Regions from separate parts of the Cytobacillus spongiae genome, predicted to be linked through region 1. Evidence: riboswitches for the same ligand, from Rfam matches in the RefSeq annotation. Region 1 holds a riboswitch; each other region holds the start of a gene.
What was found. Region 1 has a riboswitch for S-adenosylmethionine ahead of LS684_RS03765 (methionine ABC transporter ATP-binding protein). Riboswitches for the same ligand answer to the same signal wherever they lie in the genome.
Positions count from the first base shown of each region.

Region 2: another riboswitch for S-adenosylmethionine. It lies ahead of LS684_RS04525 (homoserine dehydrogenase); the one in region 1 lies ahead of LS684_RS03765 (methionine ABC transporter ATP-binding protein).
Region 3: another riboswitch for S-adenosylmethionine. It lies ahead of metK (methionine adenosyltransferase); the one in region 1 lies ahead of LS684_RS03765 (methionine ABC transporter ATP-binding protein).

Region 1 is NZ_CP089997.1:718,403-726,557, forward strand. Features, by position in the region: gene LS684_RS03755 (VanW family protein) at 1-445, shown strand, start outside; gene LS684_RS03760 (GGDEF domain-containing protein) at 505-1,569, opposite strand; SAM riboswitch class I at 1,802-1,907, shown strand; SAM riboswitch class I at 2,046-2,153, shown strand; gene LS684_RS03765 (methionine ABC transporter ATP-binding protein) at 2,297-3,328, shown strand; gene LS684_RS03770 (methionine ABC transporter permease) at 3,318-3,968, shown strand; gene LS684_RS03775 (MetQ/NlpA family ABC transporter substrate-binding protein) at 3,986-4,816, shown strand; gene LS684_RS03780 (M20 family metallopeptidase) at 4,862-6,070, shown strand; gene LS684_RS03785 (NAD(P)/FAD-dependent oxidoreductase) at 6,190-7,305, shown strand; gene LS684_RS03790 (ABC transporter ATP-binding protein) at 7,475-8,155, shown strand, end outside.
Region 2 is NZ_CP089997.1:840,872-849,026, forward strand. Features, by position in the region: gene LS684_RS04505 (PqqD family protein) at 1-981, shown strand, start outside; partial or broken gene LS684_RS04510 (excalibur calcium-binding domain-containing protein) at 1,258-1,523, shown strand; gene LS684_RS04515 (methyl-accepting chemotaxis protein) at 1,994-4,003, shown strand; gene LS684_RS04520 (trans-sulfuration enzyme family protein) at 4,616-5,767, shown strand; SAM riboswitch class I at 5,856-5,964, shown strand; gene LS684_RS04525 (homoserine dehydrogenase) at 6,040-7,032, shown strand; gene LS684_RS04530 (sodium-dependent transporter) at 7,154-8,155, opposite strand, start outside.
Region 3 is NZ_CP089997.1:3,323,261-3,331,415, reverse strand. Features, by position in the region: gene LS684_RS16775 (ABC transporter substrate-binding protein) at 1-706, opposite strand, end outside; gene LS684_RS16770 (alpha/beta hydrolase family protein) at 1,072-1,857, shown strand; gene LS684_RS16765 (DUF2584 domain-containing protein) at 1,901-2,146, shown strand; gene pckA (phosphoenolpyruvate carboxykinase (ATP)) at 2,744-4,330, opposite strand; gene LS684_RS16755 (thiol-disulfide oxidoreductase DCC family protein) at 4,539-4,913, shown strand; SAM riboswitch class I at 5,072-5,249, shown strand; gene metK (methionine adenosyltransferase) at 5,566-6,765, shown strand; gene asnB (asparagine synthase (glutamine-hydrolyzing)) at 7,318-8,155, shown strand, end outside.

The DNA.
Region 1 (8,155 bases):
TGCCAGCTATACGACGTATTTTGACCCGGTGGTAGCGGGAAGAACGACTAATATTCAGCTGTCTGCTAATTCGATTAACAATACAATTATTGGCGTAGAAGATATTTTTTCGTTTAATACAACGATTGGACCAAGTGATGCCGCACATGGCTATCAGCCAGCGAAGGAAATTGTGAACAAAAAACTTGTTGATGGCATAGGAGGAGGAATCTGCCAGACTTCTTCTACTCTATTCAATGCAATTGACCAAGTGGGAGTTAGCTATATTGAAAGGCATCATCATTCACTCGGTGTGGGGTATGTACCTAAAGGGAGAGATGCTACGGTTTCGTGGGGAGGAGTCGACTTCCAATTTCAGAATACGACAGGAGTTCCCTTCCTGTTAAAAGCATACACAAATGGAGGATCTATTACGGTTGAAGTCAGATCCAAACGCCCGTTATAAATCGAAAAAAGGCATTCAGACTTAAGTTCGTCTGAATGCCTTTTCAATAGTGAGGACATCTAGTAGCACACTCGATTTCTTCCCAATCTTTTTGCCTCGTATAGGAGTTGATCTGCTACATCAATTTGCTGGTGAACATCTTTGGCTGGATAAAATGGACATATACCGATTGAAACAGAAATGCTTGGAGTGATCTCTCCAGACGCTGAGCTGAACTTTTCAAGAAGTAGATGCCTTCTGAGTTCATTAAAGTAATAAGCCGTTTCTTCTAACGAATCTCCGCTACAAAATGCAATGAATTCTTCTCCGCCATAGCGTGCGAACATGATATGGTCAGTCTGCTTTTGCCTAAGATACTGGGCAAATTGAATCAGTACACGATCACCTGTTAGATGGCCAAACTTGTCATTGATTTCTTTAAAAAAGTCTAGATCTAGCAAGGCGAGAAAGTAAGGGTTATTTGGGTTTTGACTGATTTGTTCTGACATGACTTCAAGAAATTTTCGCTTGTTATAGAGTCCTGTTAACGGGTCGAAATCAGCTAATTGGTTTAATCGTTGCCGCTGGTCCTCTTGTTGAATGCCGTTAATAATAAAGATATAAAAGATAAAGGATGAACCTATAATTGAAACATATCGAAAAGTTAAAAGCTGAAGAGCTTCATCCACAGATAGTGAAAAAAAGAAAAGTGTTGGGAAATCAGATAAAATCCATGCAATAGTCGTTGCGATCGCAATCTTCTTAAAATGGTAGCGGGGAGTTTCCCCTTGAAAAAAATAAAGGCCAACGATTGTAGGGAAAATCATACCAAATAGGGTTCCTGGGACTGCTCCAGGACCTCCCATAATCAGCCGCCAAATCGAAGCAACAAATAAGACAGGAAGGGCTGTATTCCATCCTCTCATAATGGCTAAAAATAATAATGGGATGAGCCGTAAATCGAGAAAATATTCCTCAAAGCGAATCGGTAAGTAGAACATAGAAATCGTCGCAGCTATACCGAAGAAAATGATTAGAAATTCCCCGGCTCTTTTCGGAATACATGGCTTGTAATGGAAAATCATATTAATACATAAGTGCAACAATAACAAAAGAGCAAAGTTGGATAACACAGACTGTATCAATGGGATGACTTCCTCTCTCTAGAAGTTCAAAATTTAGAAAAAAGCACCAATTTATATTACCATAAATTACCGGAATAATGGGTATTTAGCAGAATATTTTATCATTTTTTTCAATTAGCGAATGAAAGGATACTTACAGCACACCTTCGAAAAAAATAAAAATAAGAATTGACACAGTTAACGAATCATTGTAAAGTGTATCTCACAGGAAATAATTGAATAAAAATCGTGATTCTTATCGAGAGAGGTAGAGGGACTGGCCCAATGAAACCTCGGCAGCGGACTGATTACAAGTACTGTGCCAAATCCAGCAAGTCATATGACTTGAAAGATAAGAAGAGGAAACATACATATGTTTAGGTGAACCTCTTCTTATCGAGAAGAGGTTTTTTTCATTCCTGAAAAAAGGAAAGGAGATTGAAAACAAGAGTCTTTTTTATATTAAAACATAGTAATCCGATAGGTTAATAATGTATTTCTTATCAAGAGAGGTAGAGGGAAATGGCCCAATGAAGCCTCGGCAGCGGACTAATAATTAGTACTGTGCCAAATCCAGCAAGCGATATAGCTTGTAAAGATAAGAAGAGCTCTACAATGTAGACCCCTCTTCTTGTCTGAAGAGGGTTTTTTGTTGGTACATTTTACAGTTAATCATGACAGTAACTCATTCAAAATCAGAAAAAGTATCATCCCTGTTTAATAAAAAATGAAAAAGGAGTGACAAACGATGATTTTATTTCAGGATGTTCGAAAAGTATATGAAAGTAGCGGAGAACAGGTTCACGCGTTAAATGGAGTGGACCTTCATATCAAGAAGGGGGATATCTTTGGTGTTATTGGATTTAGTGGAGCAGGGAAAAGCTCGTTAATTCGCTGCGTCAACTTACTTGAACGACCGACGAGTGGGAAGGTGATCGTCGATGGGAAAGATTTACTATCGTTATCGACCAAACAGGTGAGAGAAGCGAAGAAAGATATTGGGATGATTTTTCAACACTTTAATCTCCTCAATTCGAAAACGGTTTTTGACAATGTGGCGATCCCTCTTCGCTTGGCGAAAGTTTCCAAGCAGGAGATTACAACAAGGGTAATGGAGCTACTGGAATTTGTCGGTCTAAATGAAAAGGCAAATAATTACCCGGATCAGCTTTCTGGAGGGCAAAAGCAGCGAGTTGGAATTGCGAGGGCACTAGCAACAAAGCCATCGATTCTATTATGTGATGAAGCGACATCAGCCCTCGATCCCCAAACGACTCGTGCGATTCTACAGCTTCTGAAAAAAATCAATGAGGAATATAAAATTACCATCCTTATCATTACCCATGAAATGTCTGTCATCCGAGAGATCTGCAATCGGGTAGCAGTGATTGAAGGAGGCAAGATTATTGAAGAAGGAACAGTCTTTCAAGTGTTCTCTTCTCCTAAAACAGAAACAGCCCGAAGCTTTGTTAGCTCTGTGATGAATGATCAATTACCAGAGGCGGTGAAGAGATTGGTTGAAAATGTAGAAGGAATACAGAGAGTGTACCGAATTCACTTTGTAGGAGAATCGGCGGGTGAGCCTCTTTTTTCCAAACTAGCCAAGAAGTTTGATCTTCACGTAAATGTTCTTTTTGGGAATATTACAGAGCTTCAAGGGATTCCATATGGCAATTTAATTGTGGAATTTCAAGGGGAGGAGAAAGAAATCAATCGAGCACTAATGTACATCAATCAGCAAGAAGTTTTAATAAAGGAAGTGACCACACATGCTAGTTGATCAGCAACAAATTATCGATGCCCTTCTTGAAACAATTCAAATGGTAGCTGCATCCCTGTTATTCTCCACCTTATTGGGCTTGCCACTCGGGATTCTACTCGTTGTAACGAGAAAGGGACATCTTCTTGAAAATAAGGTTGTGTTCAATTGTTTAAATGGAATAATTAACATTTTTCGTTCTGTGCCCTTCATTATTTTGATGGTGGCAATTATTCCAATTACTCGACTTATCGTCGGAACTTCGATTGGTACTGCAGCTGCTGTGGTTCCGCTTGTATTTTATGCAGGGCCGTATATTGCTAGATTAATTGAAAATTCCCTATTAGAGGTTGACCCTGGGGTAATTGAAGCAGCAGAGGCGATGGGAGCTACACCTTGGCAAATCATTGTTCGATTTCTCATACCAGAGGCACTAAGCTCACTCGTGCTGTCCATTACAATAGCAACTGTCGGTCTTGTTGGTGCATCTGCTATGGCTGGGGCTGTTGGTGGAGGTGGACTTGGGGATCTTGCGATTACGTATGGGTATCAGCGGTTTGATACTACGGTCATGCTAATTACCGTTGGGATCTTAGTTGTCATGGTTCAAGGGCTTCAATCCTTTGGCAATATTTTATCGAAAAAAATTAGAAGAAGATAAAAAGGAGGAATTTCATCATGAAAAAAATTGGATTATTCGTTATTGTTCTAGCATTATTGGTCTTTAGTACAGCATGCTCATCGAAAACGAGCGGCAAGGAAGAGGAAGTTACTATTAAGGTAGGAGTAAGTGGTTCTGACAATCGAATTTGGGACTATGTTTCGGAAAAAGCAAAGAAGGAGGGCATTCAGGTGGAGATTGTTCGGTTCTCTGATTATGTTCAGCCCAATATTGCGTTAGCAGAGGAAGAACTTGATGCAAATGCTTTTCAAACAATTTCATATTTCAATGCGTTTAAAAAGGAGCATAATCTGGATCTTGTTCCAATTGCGACGACCGTTATTGCACCGATGGGAATTTATTCAGAGAAATACAAGTCTGTTGATGAAATCCCAGAAGGTGGAAAGATTGCTGTTCCAAATGAAGCAACCAATATGGGCCGTGCATTCTTGCTCCTGCAAGAGGCGGGCTTAATCAAGCTACCAGATGACTTCGATGGGAATGGTTCTCTAGATCAAATCGTTGAAAATCCAAAGAATCTTGAGATTGTTCCAGTTGTAGCAGGGCAAACACCGCGAGTATTACCGGATGTTGCTGCAAGCATAATTAATAATGGAATCGCAGTAGATGCGGGGTTCAGTCCTGTTAATGACTCGATTTTCCATGAAAGTGCAACGGCAACCCCTTACATTAATATTATTGCTGTTCGAGCGGAGGATCAGGATAACGAGTCATTGAAGAAGCTAGCTGAACTCTATCAACAAGATGATGTGGCTGAATTTATTGAGAAGGAGTACAAAGGGAATGTGATTCCTACCTTTGTTCCACTTAGTGAGATTGGAGAATGATTAGTTGTTACCATGCTTACGAAAAACGAGGGAGGTTGAAGAAAGATGACAACAATTGCAAATACGTATCATTTGCAGAAAAAAGCAATAACTGACGATGTGGATAGTAAAAAGGAGCTTTATATATCTACTAGTCATCAAATACATGATAAACCTGAGATTGGAAATGAAGAATTTTTTGCTTCTCGTCTATTAATCTCCCTACTTGAAACAGAAGGCTTCACGGTCGAAAAAGGTGTGGCAGGTCATAAGACGGCATTTTTTGCTAGAAAAAGAGCCGCAAAGCCAGGACCAGCGATTGCATTCCTCGCTGAATACGATGCATTGCCAGGTCTTGGTCACGCTTGCGGACACAATATCATTGGAACTACTAGTGTAGCAGCAGGAATTGCGGTCAGCAAAGCGATTGAGGACACAGGTGGTGAAGTAGTCGTGTTAGGCACGCCTGCGGAGGAAGGGGGTCCAAATGGCAGTGCGAAAGGGAGCTTTGTAAAGCATGGACTCCTCGATGATATTGATGCTGCTCTAATGGTTCATCCATCAAATGAAACCCGGCTAACGAGCCATTCACTAGCCGTCGATCCTTTAGACTTCGAATATACCGGAAAGCCTGCTCATGCTGCTGCCTCTCCCCACGAAGGGATAAATGCGCTAGATGCAGTGATCCAATTATTTAATGGGATAAATGCTCTTCGCCAGCAATTAAAAGAGGATGTGCGAATTCATGGCATTATTACACATGGGGGAGACGCGCCAAATATTATTCCCGAGTATGCAAAGGCACGCTTTTTCATCCGTGCAAAAACGAGAACAGAACTTAATGAGGTCACAAAAAAGGTGAAGGCAATTGCTGAGGGGGCTGCATTGGCTACAGGGGCACAATTGAATGTCATCGCTTTTCAGAACGAGGTAGATAACCTCCTAATAAATAAAACGTTTGATGCCATTTATAAAGAGGTCGCTGAAGAGCTTGGTGAAACCGTTATTGTATCAGAGAAAGGAGGCATTGGATCAACTGATGCTGGGAATATTAGTCAGGTTGTTCCTACTATACATCCCTATATCAAAATTGGACCAAGTGACCTTGTTGCACATACCGTATCATTTAGGGAGGCGGCGAGATCACCTAAGGGGGATGAAGCATTAGTAAGAGGGGCAAAGGCTCTTGCTTTAACTGGATTACAGCTTCTTACCAACCCAAAACTTTTAACAGAAGTGAAGGATGAGTTTTTACAAAGAAAAGCAGGTGAATAGCATAAGGAGAGAGTCCAGCTGGGCTCTCTTTTGCTTATAGGTCGAAGCCACTGATTGTAGTAAGCGAATTTATTCGTTAGAATGGGAGGCAGTAAGCTTTAAAGAAAAGGTGTATATAGATGAAGAAAATGATTGTAATTGGAGCAGGAATACTAGGAGCATCGACGGCTTATCATCTTGCGAAGTCAGGCGTTCACGTCACAGTAGTTGATAGAAAAGATCTTGGTCAAGCAACTGATGCAGGAGCAGGTATCGTTTGTCCTTGGCTTTCACAGCGCCGAAATAAAGCCTGGTATGAGCTTGTTAAAGGAGGGGCACGCTACTATCCGTCGCTTGTAAAGCAATTAGAAGAAGATGGAGAGACGGAGACAGGCTACCGGCAAGTAGGAACACTCTGTCTTCATACCGACGAAAAGAAGCTAGCACAGATGGCAGAACGGGCGAGAAAAAGAAGAGAAGATGCACCTGAAATTGGTGAAATAACTATTTTAACACCAGAAGAAACCAAGCAATATTTCCCGCCTTTATCAGATGAATTTTCTTCTGTTTACGTAAGCGGGGGTGCTCGTGTAGATGGAAGGGCCATGAGAGATGCGCTCATTCAAGGGGCTAAAAAGCATGGAACGACCTTTATCAAAGGAGATGCTACCTTATTAATAGAAGGAGATCGGATTACAGGTATTCAAGTTGAAGGGGAAAGCTTCCTTGCTGATTCGGTAATCATCACAGGCGGTGCATGGGATGAAGCGCTTCTTCGGCCACTCGGAATCACCTATCGTGTAACGCCACAGAAAGCTCAAATTGTACACCTCGAGCTATCGAACACGGATACAACGGACTGGCCTGTAGTCATGCCGCCCAATAACCAATACATTCTCACATTTGAAAATGGCCGGGTAGTTATTGGTGCTACCCATGAAGATGAAAGAGGCTTTGATTACCGAGTCACCCCTGGTGGGCTTAATGAGGTTATTGGTAAAGCTCTACAGGTCGCACCTGGGCTCACTGACAGCACGTTTCTCGAAACACGTGTTGGCTTTCGCCCGTACACACCAGGCTTTCTCCCGATAATTGGAGCGTTACCAGCACATCAAGGGATTTTTCTTGCAAATGGTCTTGGCGCATCTGGCTTAACTAGTGGCCCCTATTTAGGTTCGGAACTTGCCAAGCTTGCCCTCGGAGAGCCAACTGAATTAGATTTGAAGAATTATGATGTTAGAGAAGCGTTCGAATAAGTAAAGATGACTTCGGTGAGGTCATCTTTTTTATATAAAAAAATATACCATTTATGTAAAATTTTATTTACTATAGAAGTAGTGTTTTTTTCCTGGAGAGGAGAAGTGTAGAAAACAGCTAGATAATCATTAGATTAGAGAAACTTTTACTAGAATTGGAGGTTTTCCATTGTTAGAGGTTCATAGTCTTACAAAAAATTATGGGGAAAAGGTAGCCGTTGACGGACTTTCCTTTAAAGTTGAGCCAGGGGAGGTCTTTGGACTTCTCGGAAGAAATGGTGCCGGAAAGACGACTACAATTAAAATGATGCTCGGTCTTGTTACACCTAATCAGGGGCAGGTAGAGTGGGAGAAAAAGAAGGGGTTAAACCATGTTTCCTTCGGTTACTTGCCTGAAGAGAGAGGGCTTTATCCTAAAACAAAAGTGATGGAGCAACTAATGTATTTTGGGAAGCTTGAAGGGATGAAAAAGAGTGAAATCAAACAGTCGGTAGAGTATTGGATGGACCGCTTCGATATTATGATGTATAAGGATAAGTTAGCAGGAGACCTATCAAAAGGAAATCAACAGAAGGTCCAGCTAGCTGCAACATTACTACATAATCCAGACCTAATTATATTGGATGAACCGTTTAGCGGGTTAGATCCCGTTAACACCAATTTACTTACAGAGGTCATTCTCGAAGAAAAACAAAAGGGAAAAGTAATCATTATGTCTAGCCATCAAATGGACCAGGTCGAGAAATTCTGTAAACAGGTGGTTCTTATGAAGGATGGAAAGGCCCTTATAGCAGGCGAGCTAGCGGCAGTAAAAGAATCATACGGGTTAATGTACCTTTCTCTATTTGGC
Region 2 (8,155 bases), 120 kb from region 1:
GTGCTTGATTTTGCTAGCACTCTACTAGAATATAAACTAGTGTTAAGCATCGATGGAGAAGTGTTAAACCCTCAAGTAAAACGTGAACCGAGCAGGGTGCTCGTTCAGTTAGGTAGATTTTTCTATTCTTCACCGGCTTTAATTTTGTATTCTATTTCTTTTTTTATCATAATCTTTTTATTGTTCACGCAACCAAAGCTCACGCCACATTATAAGGACATCTTTGTGTTTCAAGCGATTGGTTTAAGCACCCTAAATTTAATGGTTGTAAGCTACCTGTTAATTGCAATTCATGAATTTGGACACGTTCTGGCAGCAGCAAAAGAACAGGTTATTTCACGTGTTCGCTTGAATTTACGAATGGTTTTTTTAGTAGCTGAAACCGATATGACTGGTTTATGGTCAAGGCCAAAATCAAAAAGATATGTGCCATATTTAGCAGGAATGGCATGGGATGTTGTAATTATTTTAGCTTGTTTGCTAATGCAATTATATAGTAGCAATCAGTTGGTCATAGATTATGCTAAGTTAATCGTATACATTTGTATTGTAAAGTTCATCTGGCAGTTCATTATATATTTACGAACCGATATGTACTATGTCGTTAGTAACTGGAAAAACACTTCAGCATTACATGAAAACGGAATTATGTACTTACGAAAGAAGTTCTTAAAGAAGGAGACTCCACTGTGGAATGATCTTCCGAAATACGAGCAAAAAAATGCAGTGTGGTTCGGATATTTGTATTTGGTTGGAGCCTTTGTTGCAGCTGGTCAATTTCTTTTATTTCGGCTACCTCCATCCATTTATGGAATCACGATTGTGATAAAAAATGTAGTTGCGAATGATTTTTACAGTTATTATTTTTGGGATAGCATCATTGTCCTTGGTGTGACGTTAATTCAATTGGTTACATGGCTACTTGGTTTTAGGACGCTATGGAGAGAACGTAAAGAAAGAAGGGCTGTTGCACAAGCCTAAAATAGAATGATATGAATAATGAAAAGCTTGTTTGATGCAACAAGCTTTTTTTATGAAGTTGTTGCTTAACCTACATTTGAATATCTTATTCCTTAGCGGGTGATAGGTAATCTTCGAGAGAGCTGTTTGTGAGGTGATGAGAAATATATCACTCTATCAAATTCGTTTTAAAAGGAAATTAACGAAAAATGGAAAAAACTTTTTGTCTATCTTGAAATCGAAACAAACCTTAAATTATCATACAGTTAAAATAAAGGATGTAAGGTGTGAGGAAGTATGAAAAAAACTATAGCTACTATTCTTTCATTAAGTTTAATGCTTGGTGTTACATCTGAATTAACTTCTGCTACTTCAGCAAAGTCGATTGAAAAATATCAAAATTGCACGGAACTAAATAAAGATTACCAAGGGGGGGGGCTCGTACTAAAGATACGGTCAATAAAGGAGGAAAGGTAAAATATAAACCTTTTGTGTCAAAAGAGCTTTATGATGCGAATAAGAGCAAGGATCGCGATAAAGATTTTATTGCATGCGAAAAGTAAAAGACAATCGTTTAATGAGATAAAAAGATCCCACAAAAAAGTGAAGTTACACGTTCCACATTTTTTGTGGGAATCATCTACTTAATGATGCCCCTCTAAAATCCCTGCCTCATCAGGGCTCCCTTTACGTAAAAACTCTTCATCACTTTCGCTTAGTTTTCCGATTATAAATTGTTTTGTGGGCATGATCATTGTAGTGTTCATGCTAGCATGATAAAACGAGGATTCCAGCATAAAAATTCCATCTCCAAATGGTAAGATAGCTCATACGTTTTTTAGGTGTATTTTCCACACATTTCATTATCCTATATGAATGTTAGAAATAGTTTTATTATCATAATGGATATAAAAAAAGAATGAAGTAAACGGCTAAATATACAAGATTGGAAAAGATTTAATATGAATTAACACTATCAACTTGTTAAAAACTGCCGATAAAATAGATATCAATTGAATAAAGGAGAACAGATATGAAAAAGGCATCAAGATTGAACAATGTTCAAACGAAATTAATTAGCATGATGTTACTTGTAACGTTAATTCCCATAATCGCTCTAGGGAGTTTTTCCGTTATGTATTCTCAAAAAATCGTGAAGGATGAAGTGGAAAATTCGACCGTACAGCTAGTAAATGAAGTCAGCAATCGAATTGATACCCTAACCAATGGGATTGGTGGCCAAATCACTCTTTTATCGAATAATATTAATTTTACCGATTACTATTTAAACCCAGAGAACGCTAAATACGGTTTCTTTTTATTAGATGGAACGCGTTTGACACGAGAGGATTATAAGCATCTCTATTTTGCTACTGAACGTAACGATTTTATGATATCACCTAAAGAATCTGGGGAAGGCTTGCCAGATGACTTCGACCCGACTACACGAGATTGGTATCAATCAGCTGTGAATAATAAAGGTCAATTAGTGACTGGGACTCCATACAAAGACGTAGCAACAGGAGATCTAGTAGTAACTTTATCTAAAACAGTTGAGAAAGCTGGAGAGGTTATTGGAGTCATTGGTGTGGATGTCGACTTAGGAAAGTTAGCAGAAGTAACAAATGAAATTGTTGTCGGACATGAGGGATATGCAGTATTAGTAGATCGAGAGGGGACTCTTATCACTCATCCAAACCAAGAATTGATTGGTACAGATGTAGTGACCAAGCTAAGTGTATGGGAAGACATGCAGAAGAATCAAGAAGGAGTAAGTAATTATGAGTACGACGGTAAAGAAAAATTTTCTGTCTACTCAACTAATGAAAGCACGGGTTGGCATGTATTAGCTACACTTGAAGAAAAGGAGTTTACGAGTCGTACAAAAGGGTTGGAATTTGCCATTTTTGCGTTGATGGCTGGATTTATTGTCATTTCAGCTGTTCTAGCATTCTTTTTTAGCAAAGGAATAGTCAAAAATATTCGTACTCTCCAACAATCAATTCAAACAGCATCTGAAGGAGATCTAACAACCCGTGTTTCGTTGAAATCAAAAGATGAATTTAAGCAATTAGAAGAGAGTTATAATCGGATGATGAATCATCTTTCAAAGGCTCTGACTGAGGTAGAAGCATCTTCACAAACAGTGCTGTCCACTTCGTCTTCCCTTTCTAAAATGACGGATGAGACTACATCTTCTATTTCGCAAGTGGCAATTGCAATGGGTGAGGTAGCTGAAGGGACCGCTTCGCAAACAGAAAACATTCAAACTGTCGCAGAAGAGATGGAACAATTGTCTTCGAATTTAGATGATATTAAAGCGGTAACCAATGATATGTTAGCTGTTCAACAGCAGTCAGTAGAGCTAGGTGAAAAAGGTTTAAACCATATGAATCTATTAACAATCAAATCGACGGATACGAAGGCATCTTCGAATCAAGTGTCTGCCATTATTGGAGAGGTTGCAGACAGTATGAAAGGCATTAGCGCGTTTATTGACACGATTACAGGCATCTCAGAGCAAACGAACTTACTATCATTAAACGCAAGTATTGAAGCGGCCCGGGCAGGTGAGCATGGGAAAGGATTTGCAGTAGTAGCCCAAGAGGTTCGCAAGTTAGCAGAAGAATCCCAAAGGTCAGCAGATCAAGTCGTTGGTATTATCCAAAACATTGAACAAGTTGTGGAGAAAGCGGTAGAGTCAGTAGAATCAACGAATCGTACGGTTGAAGAACAGGAAAAGGCAGTGGAAGAAACGAAAGAAATTTTTGCCAGTATTTTACGTTCATTAGAAGAAGTAACAAGGAAATCGGAGGAAGTAAGAACCTCGATTGAGATCGGCCAACAAAGCAAAGATATTGTATCTGAACAAACAAGTAATATTTCGGCGATTTCTGAACAAACGGCTTCAGCAACTGAGGAAGTCTCCGCTTCGGCTGAAGAAATATCTGCAACGATGGAAGAGTTTAGTAGACATGCAAATGGTCTTGAAGGATTATCTAGAAAGCTAGAAGAACAGGTTCGTCAATTTAAATTACGATAAGAAGTGAGAACGAGCAGGGGGACCCCCTGCTCGTTTTTCTATGATGGAAATTTGGTTTGCCGTGAGAAGAGGAAGGGCTAATTGAGATGGTAGGTCAATTGAGAGAATGCGGCAAATTGAAGTGATGTGTCAATTATGAGTTGCGAGTTAATTGCATAGGATTGCTCTATTAGGAGGCGAGAACTAATTGGATTCGAGGTTTAATTGTAAGATGTTGACGATTCTTCACGGAATTGTCCTTTTTGTGAGCGAACGCTCCTTTTATGAGCGTTCGCTCCATTATCCTCGAATATCGCTCGCATTTCGCCATTTTCGCTCCTATTCGACTAGAATTCGCTCCGATTCGACGAATTTTCGCTCCATAGATGAGGGTTTTCGCTCATCATAGGGAAATTCACATCTAATCTAGTATATTAAGGCTTTAATATGATCGGATATGGCTAATCAATGAGGTTTGATAAATAAAAAAGTGATAGAAAACAAGATGAACGATTAGTAGCATCAAAAGAGCATGGCTAAATTTCAGTATTTTATAAAAACTTTATCATTTCTTCCTTTAATTCTCTACTGTATAATAGAATTCATTAATCACCTGAATAAGGGGGCAGAATAATGAAGCGTTCGATACATACCGAAGTGGTTCATCAAAATAAAAAAGATACAGAATCCATTCGAAGTAAAGCAACACCGATTTTTCAAACCTCAGTTTTTCAATTTAAGACGTTAGAGGATCTAGAAGGGCATTATGAAGGAGACGGTTCCTATTTATATACGAGAAACGGCAATCCGAATACAGATGAGCTGGGTCAGGCGATTGCTAAGCTAGAAGGTGCAGAAGATGGGGTGGCTACTTCCTCTGGGATATCAGCTATTTTAGCAGGTATTTTGGCTGTGGTACAGAATGGCGATCACATCCTCGCAGCAGAAGATCTGTATGGTGGAACGTATCATTTACTGGGTCATGAATTGAAGAATTTTGGTATTCAAGTTACATTTGCTGATTTTACAGAAATAGAATCTCTTCAATCACATGTTCATTCCAATACAAAGCTGATCTACTCTGAATCGATTACGAATCCTTTTTTACGAGTAGAAAAGATAGCTGAACTTGTGAATTTCGCTAAGAAAAATGAGTTGATGACAATGATTGATAACACATTTGCGACACCGATCTTGCTCAATCCAATTGAGCTAGGAGTCGATTTAGTCGCCCACAGCGCGACAAAATACATCGGTGGTCATAGTGATGTGTCAGCAGGTGTTCTAGTAGGGAGAAAAGAACTCGTGGATAAGGCTCGGCAAAAAGTGGTGGGGCTAGGCTCTAATTTAAGCCCATTTGAAGCGTGGCTAACAATGAGAGGCTCGAAAACAATGGCTTTGCGAGTAGAGAAGCAAGCAGCTAATGCGAAGGAATTGGCTAATGCTCTCGTGGAAAGCGAGCTTGTAGAAAAAGTATATTATCCACAAAATGAACTGCCTAAAGGTAATGGGGCAATTGTAACCGTAACGCTGCAGCAAAAGGTAAATATGAGTGTCTTCTTTTCAGCGTTAGATTGGATAAAAATTGTTCCTTCACTAGCAGGTGTAGAAACGACAGTCTCCTATCCAATTGCTACATCCCATCGTGCTCTTCCGAAAGAAGCGAAAGAAAAATTGGGCATAACCCAGCATGTTGTGCGTATATCTGTTGGAATAGAAGAATTATTTGATATTGTCCAGCAATTTACCAAAGCAATTGAGCAAGCAGCTGGAAAATCCGTTTGAAAATAATAAATTTTCTAAAAATGATTGACGATTCGTATCGTATTCGATAAAATCCCCTTGTAAGTAAAAATCAGAACAACTAAATAAACTCTTATCCAGAGAGGCGGAGGGACTAGGCCCGATGAAGCCCGGCAACCACCAATGTACAATTGGGATGGTGCCAATTCCTACAAGTCATGTGACTTGAGAGATGAGAGGAGGATTGTCGATTTCACGCCCTCTTCTTTGGAAGAGGGCGTTTTTGTCAATTATTTAAGGAAGGACGTGGCGTCTTGACAGCTAAAACAATTAGAGTAGCTCTGTTAGGATTTGGGACAGTTGGGCAAGGTATTTTCGAAATGATTGAGGGGAAAAAGTCTGCTTTGAGTCAGTTACTTAATGCGGAGATTGAAGTACCTGTCATTTTCGTTCGAGATGGTGGAAAGAAGAGAGGTGTTCCAGCTAGTACAATTGTTACGAATCAGTGGAGTGATCTATTGAAAACTCCAAATATCGATGTTGTTGTGGAAGCGATCGTTGGGGAAGAGCCAGCTGCCACATATGTGAGCGAGTGGCTAGGAAGGGGAATTCCGGTAATCACCGCAAATAAAGAAATGTTTTCACTACATGGTGAGCGATTGAAACGTCAAGCACAAGATAATCACACGTATATTGGGTATGAGGCGACAACTGCTGGGTCTATTCCGGTTATTCGAACCATTAGTCAGCTTTTAAAGGTCAATCGAATTCATAAAGTCGAGGGTATTCTAAATGGGACAACGAATTATATGCTCACGTATATGAGAGAGCAAGGGAAGGAATATGAAGTAGCTTTAGAAAAAGCACAGCAACTCGGGTATGCTGAAGCGGATCCTACCAATGATGTAGATGGATTTGATGCCTTTTATAAGCTAATGATTCTTTGTGAAACCATATATGGTTCTCAGCCTGTTTGGAATGAAGTAGAACGGAGACCATTAGGTAGCTCTCTACAAGAATTAGTTCCTTTCGTAAATGAAAAATTAAGGCTTAAGTATATAGCTTCAGCTGAACTAGTAGGAGATCGCATTATTGGGTCAATCAGACCAACACTGGTTGGGCCGCAGCATCCGTTATTTGCTGTTGAGGGGGTAGATAATGCAATTATTATTCATACAGATTTATCGGGAGAGCTTACCTTAAGAGGGCCAGGAGCTGGGAAAACAGCAACGGCAAGTATTATGCTAGAAGAATTAGTAGCTATCTTTGCGAAAGAGAATATTCCATTTGCTCATAATAAAGGATGAGGTGCTATTGAACTGCGCCTCATCCTGTACATTAGTGCATAACTAATTGGAAAATCAAGCTCACACAGAAGAATCAAATGTACGATAACATCCTTTCCTTTGGAATGTCCTGTTATCAACCTTATTTAAAGATTCCGAGAGCATCCATGAAAACAATGATAATGATTGGTGGAATCACAAATTTTAACACGATATACCAAATGTTGAATAGGATGGTTCCTCTAGTAGAGTCTTGTAATAATTCTCTTTTAAGCACTTCTTTTTTGATTAAATTTGGAACAAATAATGATATGAGCAATACACCAATCGGGAGAAGAATATTACTCACAAGGAAATCGGCTGCATCAAAGGCGTTTTTTCCAAAAATCGTAAGGTCTGAAAGTGTGCCAAATGAAAGGGCAGATGGAATTCCAAGAATGAAGATGAAACCTCCTATAATCCATGAGTAAGAAGCACGCTTCTTCATATTCCCTTTTGAAAGTGTGGCGATAATAATCTCTAGCATTGAAAAAGCAGAAGTTAAGGTCGCAAATAAGAATAAGGCTAAGAATAAAAAGAAGAAGACCTCTCCCATTGCTAATTTTTCAAAAACGGCTGGTAAAACAACGAACAACAATCCTGGTCCTTCAGCTGGTTCAAGACCTAATGAGAATACGGCAGGGAAAATTGCGAGTCCAGCTAATACTGCTATAAATAAATTCATGAACACTACAGAAAGAGCAGGTTGAACAATTCGCTCTGTCTTAGGAAGATAGGAGCTGTATGTCACCATAACAGAAACCCCAACACTTAATGAGAAGAAGGATTGTCCCATGGCGAATAGGATGCTGTTGGAAGTTAATTTTGAAAAATCAGGTGATAAAAAGAATTTAACACCTTCTAAAGAATTTTCTAAAGTTAACGATCGAGCGATTAATATCACAAATAATACAAATAATGCGGGCATCAGCAGCTTGCTTGCCTTCTCAATTCCTTGCTGAACGCCCTTTGCCACAACGACGATCGTAATCAGTAAGAATGCAGCTTGAGCGAGAAGAACAGACCAAGCGTCCCCAATGGATTCTCCAAAAAGCCCGCCATAATCCGCTCCTGATTGGATGATTCCACCGAAGATTCCTTTGAT
Region 3 (8,155 bases), 1.5 Mb from region 1:
CCGATTCTTTGTTTTCTTCCATATAACTAGTTTTGCTCATAAAGGTCGTATACGGAACATAGCCAGACTCTTTCCCAAAAGATGCAACGATGTGGCCTTTGCCTTCTTTTTCAAAAATGCTAGCTGTTGGTTCGAAAAGCTGAACAAAATCACCAGTTCCAGAGGCAAAAGCACTGGCAATGTTCGCGAAGTCAATGTTTTGAATAAGATTTAAGTCATTTTGTGGATCAATTCCTTGGTTCTTTAATACGAATTCACCAACCATTTGTGGCATGCCACCTTTACGCTGACCTAGAAAAGTGGAATTTATTAATTGATCCCAAGTGAAATTGTCGATTTTTTCACGTGATACTAAGAAGGTTCCATCTGTTTGAGTTAGCTGAGCAAAGTTAATGACAGGATCATCAGAGCCCTGTGCATATACGTAAATAGATGTCTCGGAACCAACTAATGCTACGTCTGCTCCGTCTGATAAAAGCGCGGTCATCGTTTTATCTCCACCCCATGTGGTAGTGACCTCCACGTCTAAGCCCTCTTCCTCAAAAAATCCTTTTTCTAAAGCAACATATTGTGGTGCATAGAAAATAGAACGCGTAACTTCTGCTACTCGTATTTTCGTTGTTTTCTCTTGATTACAGGCAGCTAAAGGGATGATTAATATAGCAATTAATAACAGGGAAAAACTGATTTTTGCCCATTTTTTCATGTAAGGCCCTCCTCGTTTGTATTGCCTCATTTTTAGGTTGTTTCCTATAACCTTGATGTTTCATCCTCTTCCTTACGTAACGAGTTTGTTCAAAAAAGCTTGTTCTTCAAGGTGAGGAAGACAAGCTACCTTGAATTCGACTGTTTGATAGGGATAGAATGATATTCAATTAGAAAGACGAAAGCAGCCATACAAATGAAATGAAGAAAATGTTATTTCATTTAAGTGATAACCACCTTCAATCCATTAGATTAATAATAGAAAACATCCTTTTTTAAATAATTTCTAAAATATCGTATGATAAGGATAAAAAATGTGTGAATGCCCATAAATAATTTTGTAGATAGAAGGAGGGAACGTGTGTGATTGCATCAGATCATCCATTAATTATTTCAAAACATAGGTTTCCATCACCAAACCCACAGATTGAGTTATTTTTAGTGACCTATATGTCAGGTGGATTGAAGGTAAAGGGGTTATTAGCAGAGCCGAAAGGAGAAGCGACTTACGAGGGACTACTATATTTAAGAGGTGGCATCAAAAATGTAGGAAAAGTACGGCCGGGCCGAATTGTTCAGTTTGCATCTGAAGGGTTTATAGTGTTTGCTCCGTTCTATCGAGGGAATCAGGGTGGCGAAGGAAATGAAGACTTTGCTGGGGATGATCGTGAAGACGCATTTTCTGCATTTGAGCTTTTGGATGTACATAAGAGAGTAAAGCGAGTTCATGTGTTTGGCTTTTCCCGAGGAGGAGTCATGGCATTATTAACAGGCATCGAATATCCAGGTGCTGCTTCAGTCGTCACATGGGGTGGAGTAAGCGATATGTTTTTAACTTATGTTGAGCGTAAGGATCTTCGTCGTATGATGAAGCGTGTAATTGGAGGGACGCCTACAAAATACCCTGAACGTTATCAATATCGTACGCCATTGTTTTCATTAGAAAAACTAAGGTCTCCCGTGTTGATTATCCATGGAGTCCAGGATCATAATGTGTCCATTGATCATTCGTATCGATTGGAGAAGCGGTTAAACGCATTACATAAAAAAGTTGAAAGCTGGTATTTTCAAGAATACACCCATTATTTCCCTCCGGCAATCAACCGAAAAGTTCTAGAAGACTTAACGATTTGGATGAAAACTCAAATGTGAAAATGGTATGATTACGTTAAGTGAAGATGAAGGAGAGAGTTAAATGGGTATGCCGCTTGAGCTAAATACAATGATTGTTACAAAGGGAAATGAAACACGTATGAATGACGAGAACATCTTCGTACTTGTAAAAGAAGGGTATCGTTTGTATCCACTAGAAATTCCCGTTGAAGTTCGTAAAACGAAACATGGAGAAAGTAGTGGAACCGCACTTATTAAAAAAGTGTCTTGGGAAAATAATCAAACAGAACTAACGTATCAATTGGTTTCATTAAACTCTACAAACTAAATGGGTGATACTAGGTACCTATTATAGTATGGGTTTAGGTTGTTTACATTCTGTAAACAACAGTGGGTAAAAAAAAGCTACGAAATCTTATTAACAAATTAGTTTTGTCATTGCAAAAGATAAAATTGCATAATAAAAAAAGGTGAAATTCGTACCGCTTAGGTAGTAGACAAAGAGGCTGGGACATAACTATATGACTCCTGCTCAAAGACGAACAATGACTTTATTCAAATAGGTAGGTTGTAAAAACAAGTTCGTTCCACCTGCGCTGCAGACACTTGCTTTCCGCAGGGAGGAAGCTGAGCCTCCTCCCTGCGCTTTGGTGTCTCAGCGTTTCCTCAATTCCCCTTAGCAGTCGAGTGTCTTCCGCTCCATTCCACTATTTTTTAATTTTTTTTTTCGAACAAATAAAAATACCCGAACTAGTAAAAAGTTCGGATATATCATGGACTGAAATACAAATACTTATGTCCCAGCCTCTTTCCTCTTAATTAGATTATGTGTTTAAAGAAATTCTAGAGGAATTGTCCCTCGAATTAATTAGCACATGTACTATTAAGTAGACCTCTTTAGCTTTAAACGATATTGCTTTTTCAGTTATGCTTTTGGAGCACCTTTTTCTAAGATATCAGAAGAAACGTTTGTGAACTTGTTGAAGTTATCACGGAATTTAGCTGCTAGTTCTTTTGCTTTAACCTCATATGCTCCTTGATCAGCCCAAGTCTTGTTTGGTTGAAGGACTTCATCAGGTACACCAGGTACATGGAGAGGAATGTTAAGTCCGAATATTTCGTCTGTAACCGTTTCAACATTATTTAATTCGCCTTCTAGAGCTGCTTGAACCATAGCACGCGTATAAGAAAGCTTCATTCGGTTACCAACGCCGTATTCTCCACCAGTCCAACCTGTGTTGACTAAATATACGTTCGCATTGTGTTCATCGATTTTTTTACCAAGCATTTCAGCGTAAGTAGTAGCTGGTAGTGGTAAGAATGGTGAACCAAAGCAAGTTGAGAAAGTTGCTTGAGGTGAAGTAATCCCTCGCTCAGTACCTGCAAGCTTTGATGTATAACCGCTTAAGAAGTGGAACATCGCTTGCTCTTTTGTTAATTTAGAGATTGGAGGTAGTACACCAAAAGCATCTGCTGTTAAGAAAATGATCGTATTAGGATGTCCTGCAATGCTAGGGTCAACAATATTATCAATTGCTTGGATAGGGTATGCAGCACGTGTATTTTCTGTAAGTGTGTTATCATCATAATCTGCAATTCGAGTTTCATGGTTTAGCATGACGTTTTCTAAAACAGAACCAAAACGGATCGCATCAAAGATTTGTGGTTCTTTTTCACGAGATAAATTGATACATTTCGCATAGCATCCACCTTCAATATTGAATACACCGTTTGGAGACCAACCGTGCTCATCATCACCGATTAAGCGGCGGTTAGGATCAGCAGATAGAGTGGTTTTTCCTGTTCCAGATAGACCAAAGAACAACGCAACGTCACCTTCTAAACCAACATTTGCTGAACAGTGCATAGATAAGATATCATTTTCAGGTAGAAGATAGTTCATAATAGAGAAAATCGATTTCTTCATTTCTCCTGCGTACTCTGTACCACCAATTAAAACGGTACGACGCTCAAATGATACCATGATAAAAGTTTCAGAGTTCGTTCCATCAACGGAAGGATCCGCTTTGAAATTTGGAGCAGAGATAACAGTGAACTTCGTTTCATGATCCAATAGTTCTTCTTCTGTTGGACGGATGAAAAGTTGATGCGCAAAAAGGTTATGCCATGCATATTCATTAATGACTTGGATTGGAAGTTGATATTTTTTATCTGCACCAGCAAATCCTTTGAAAACAAATACTTCATCTTTTTGGGCAAGGTAGTTTATTACTTTATTATATAAGTTGTTAAATACTTCTTCAGATATAGGTTGATTAACAGAACCCCAATCAATTTTATCTTTAATTGAAGCTTCTTCTACGATATATTTATCCTTAGGGGAGCGACCTGTATATTTACCAGTTGTAGCACGTACAGCTCCAGTAGATGTTAAAACACCCTCTTCACGTGTTAAAACCTTTTCCACTAGCTGTGGCACTGATAAATGCATTTGAATGTTATTGCCTTTTAATAACTCAGTTAATTCACTAGATATGCTTACAGAATTCATCTGATGAATACCTTCCTTTTTTCAATAGTATTTTTGAAAGTGATTACATCTCTAAATTAGTATAACACATTTAAACAATTAGTCTATACTAATTCAAAAAAAGTTTTTTGTTCAATCAATTTTCAAAATATATATTACATTTCCTGTCTAACCCCCACAATGTGTATTTATATGTATATTCCAAATATTTAACAATGGGACTGATGAGATGAAAATACTTGCCCTATATGATGAAACATGTGCTCTTTGCCAAGAATCTAAAAAACTCTTTCGTCGATTGGATCGTTTGAATAAAGTAGAGTGGGTGTCTCTGCAAACGTATGAGCGCTTAAACAAGTCATTTCCATTCACTAAAGAAGATCTCAGAAAAGAGCTTCATATAATATTACCGAATCAAAAAATAGTAAAAGGGTTTTATGCTGTGCGGAGGTTATTGTTGACTTCTCCTGTATTTACAATAATCGCTACCTTATTATACATCCCATTTGTTCCTCTTATAGGTGTCCCGGCTTATAAACTTATTGCAAAAAATCGTCATCGTTTCCTTAAACGTAAATGTGAGGATGGATCATGCTCTTTATAAGAGTTGCTTTAGCTATTCTTCCTATTTTGGCAGGAGCAGATGGTTCACTTATTCCATAACATACAAAATGCTAATAAAAGAGTAAATTGAAAGTATTTTTGAAAAAACATTGACATTATCCGATGTGATACGATATGATTTTTCCTTGAACGGATACTCTCTTATCCTGAGCTGGTGGAGGGACAGACCCTATGAAACCCAGCAACCTGCTATCAAAGATCTTAAAGAATTCAAACACATACGGCAAGAGTAATTTGCCGTGACTTCTTAGAACTCTTTTATTTTTGAGCAAAGGTGCTAAATCTGCGCAAGGACACGATCCTTGAACGATAAGAGTGAAAGGCGCAAATCATTTTGCTAACAACCTTTCCTCTATATAGGGAAGGTTTTTTTATGTTTAAAATGATCTTGACTGGAGTTTCTATCGGATATTTATGAATAATTCATCTTGAATTCCAAAACCTAATAAAAACTCCAAGTTTACCAGACCACTTCATAAGGTATAGAGTAACCATAACCGTAATGAAATGTGGGAGTAAGCTGTTCTTATTACTTAGGGAATGAGTACCGTATCAACCTTGAGGTTAAATATGCGGTTGATCTTTTGCCAAAAGGATAACCTCGCTATTTTCTTATATAAGGAGGAAATCAGATGTCAACGAAACGTCGTTTGTTTACTTCTGAGTCAGTTACTGAAGGTCATCCAGATAAAATCTGTGACCAAATTTCAGATGCGATTTTAGATGCAATTTTAGCTAAGGATGCCAATGCTCGTGTTGCGGCAGAAACATCGGTAACAACTGGTCTTGTACTTGTTGCTGGTGAAATTACTACCTCTACATACGTAGATATTCCAAAGATCGTTCGTGAAACAGTGAAAGAAATTGGGTATACTCGTGCAAAATATGGTTTTGATGCAGAAACATGTGCGGTCTTAACTTCTATTGATGAGCAATCTCCTGATATTGCTATGGGGGTTGACCAAGCGTTAGAAGCTCGCGAAGGCTTAATGACTGATGAGCAAATCGAAGCAATTGGAGCTGGGGATCAAGGATTAATGTTTGGTTTTGCTTGTAATGAAACAAAAGAGCTTATGCCTCTTCCAATCTCATTAGCTCATAAGCTTTCTCGTCGTTTAACTGAAGTACGTAAAGAAGAAATTCTTCCATACCTGCGTCCTGATGGTAAAACGCAAGTAACAGTTGAGTACGATGAAAATGACAAGCCAGTTCGTATTGATACGATTGTTATTTCAACTCAACATCATCCAGAAATTAGCCTGGAACAAATCCAGCGTAATTTAAAAGAACATGTTATTAATCCAGTTGTACCAAAAGAACTAATTGATGAAAACACTAAATACTTCATCAATCCTACTGGTCGTTTTGTTATTGGGGGACCACAAGGGGATGCTGGTTTAACTGGCCGTAAAATTATTGTTGATACTTACGGTGGATACGCTCGTCACGGTGGAGGAGCATTCTCTGGTAAGGATCCTACAAAAGTAGACCGCTCTGCAGCATATGCAGCTCGCTATGTAGCAAAGAATCTTGTAGCGGCTAAGTTAGCAGATAAAGTAGAAGTACAATTAGCTTATGCAATTGGTGTAGCACAGCCTGTATCTATTTCCGTTGATACTTTTGGCACTGGAAAGGTAAGTGAAGATGTATTAGTAGATCTAGTACGTAGTAACTTTGATCTTCGTCCAGCAGGGATTATCAATATGTTAGATCTACGTCGCCCGATTTATAAGCAAACGGCTGCTTATGGACACTTTGGACGCAATGATCTTGACCTTCCATGGGAAGCTACAGACAAAGCTGATGCATTGCGCGAACAAGCGAATGTATAATCTCTAACAAAATGAAAAAGACGGAAGTTACATCCATGTAACTTCCGTCTTTTTCATATCGTCTCTATATATAAATGATCCTATAAGGGAATCCCCTTAATATTTCCTATTGTTTTTTCAGTTTAACCGTGCAATTATAAAATAATTAATGGTAGTATTAGTAGGTATGTTTTATTGATATGCCATTAAGTTTATCCTGTTTTAGAAAAGCTTGTTGTGAGGAAAAACTCTATTTAATAAGGATATTTTTGTTAATCAAATAGATCTTATTAAAAGGCTATATTCTAAAAGCTTGTTGTTTAATATGAGGTAAGATTCCTTTCTTCATATGAAGGCTAGCAGTTTGGAGCGAGTGGATGCGAGACGCCTGCAAGAGCAGTGGGACAGGTGAGACCCCACAGGCGAAACCGAGGATACTCACCGCACTCCTCGCTGCAAGCGAGTATCCTGGAGCAGAAAACGGCCCATATTTCAAAAACAACAATGTATGTGAAAACATCTGAGTTTCAAATAGATTATTACATAATAGAAATGGAGTAGGTGACGTACATAATGTGTGGATTTATTGGTTGTGTACATGAAAAGGCACAGAACTTTCAAGATAATCAAAGACATGTATTTAAAAATATGAATGATATAATTACTCATCGTGGACCTGACGATGATGGATATTTTTACGATGACCATATCCAATTTGGCTTTCGCAGGCTTAGCATCATTGACATTGAAAGTGGACACCAACCATTGACATATGAAAATGAACGTTATTGGATTATCTTTAACGGAGAAATCTATAATTACGTGGAGCTACGTGAAGAGCTACTTAACGAAGGATTAAATTTTGAAACTAGCTCAGATACAGAAGTCATTATTGCGCTATTCAGCCATTTACGCGAGAAAGCAGTTGAGAAGCTTCGAGGAATGTTTGCATTTGTCATTTGGGATAAACAGGAGCAAACTCTTTATGGAGCTAGAGATCCATTCGGGATTAAACCGTTTTTCTATTATGATGATGGAGAAAAGACTTTCTTCGGATCAGAGAAGAAAAGTATCCTTTTGGCATTAGAAAATGAAGTGATCAACTATGATTCTCTGCAGCATTATTTAACCTATCAATTTGTTCCTGAACCATATACGATGACAGATGGAATTCAAAAGCTAGAGCCGGGTCATTATTTCACGAAAAAAATTGGTGGTCCGATGGAAGTAAATCGTTATTGGAAAGCTTCTTTTAAACCGGTACAAAAATCTGAGGAAACCTTCATTAAAGAAATCAAAGACGTATTGTTTGATTCAGTTAATATTCATATGCGAAGTGATGTGCCTGTAGGTTCATTTCTATCAGGTGGTATTGATTCCTCTATTATAGCTTCTATTGCGAAGGAATTTC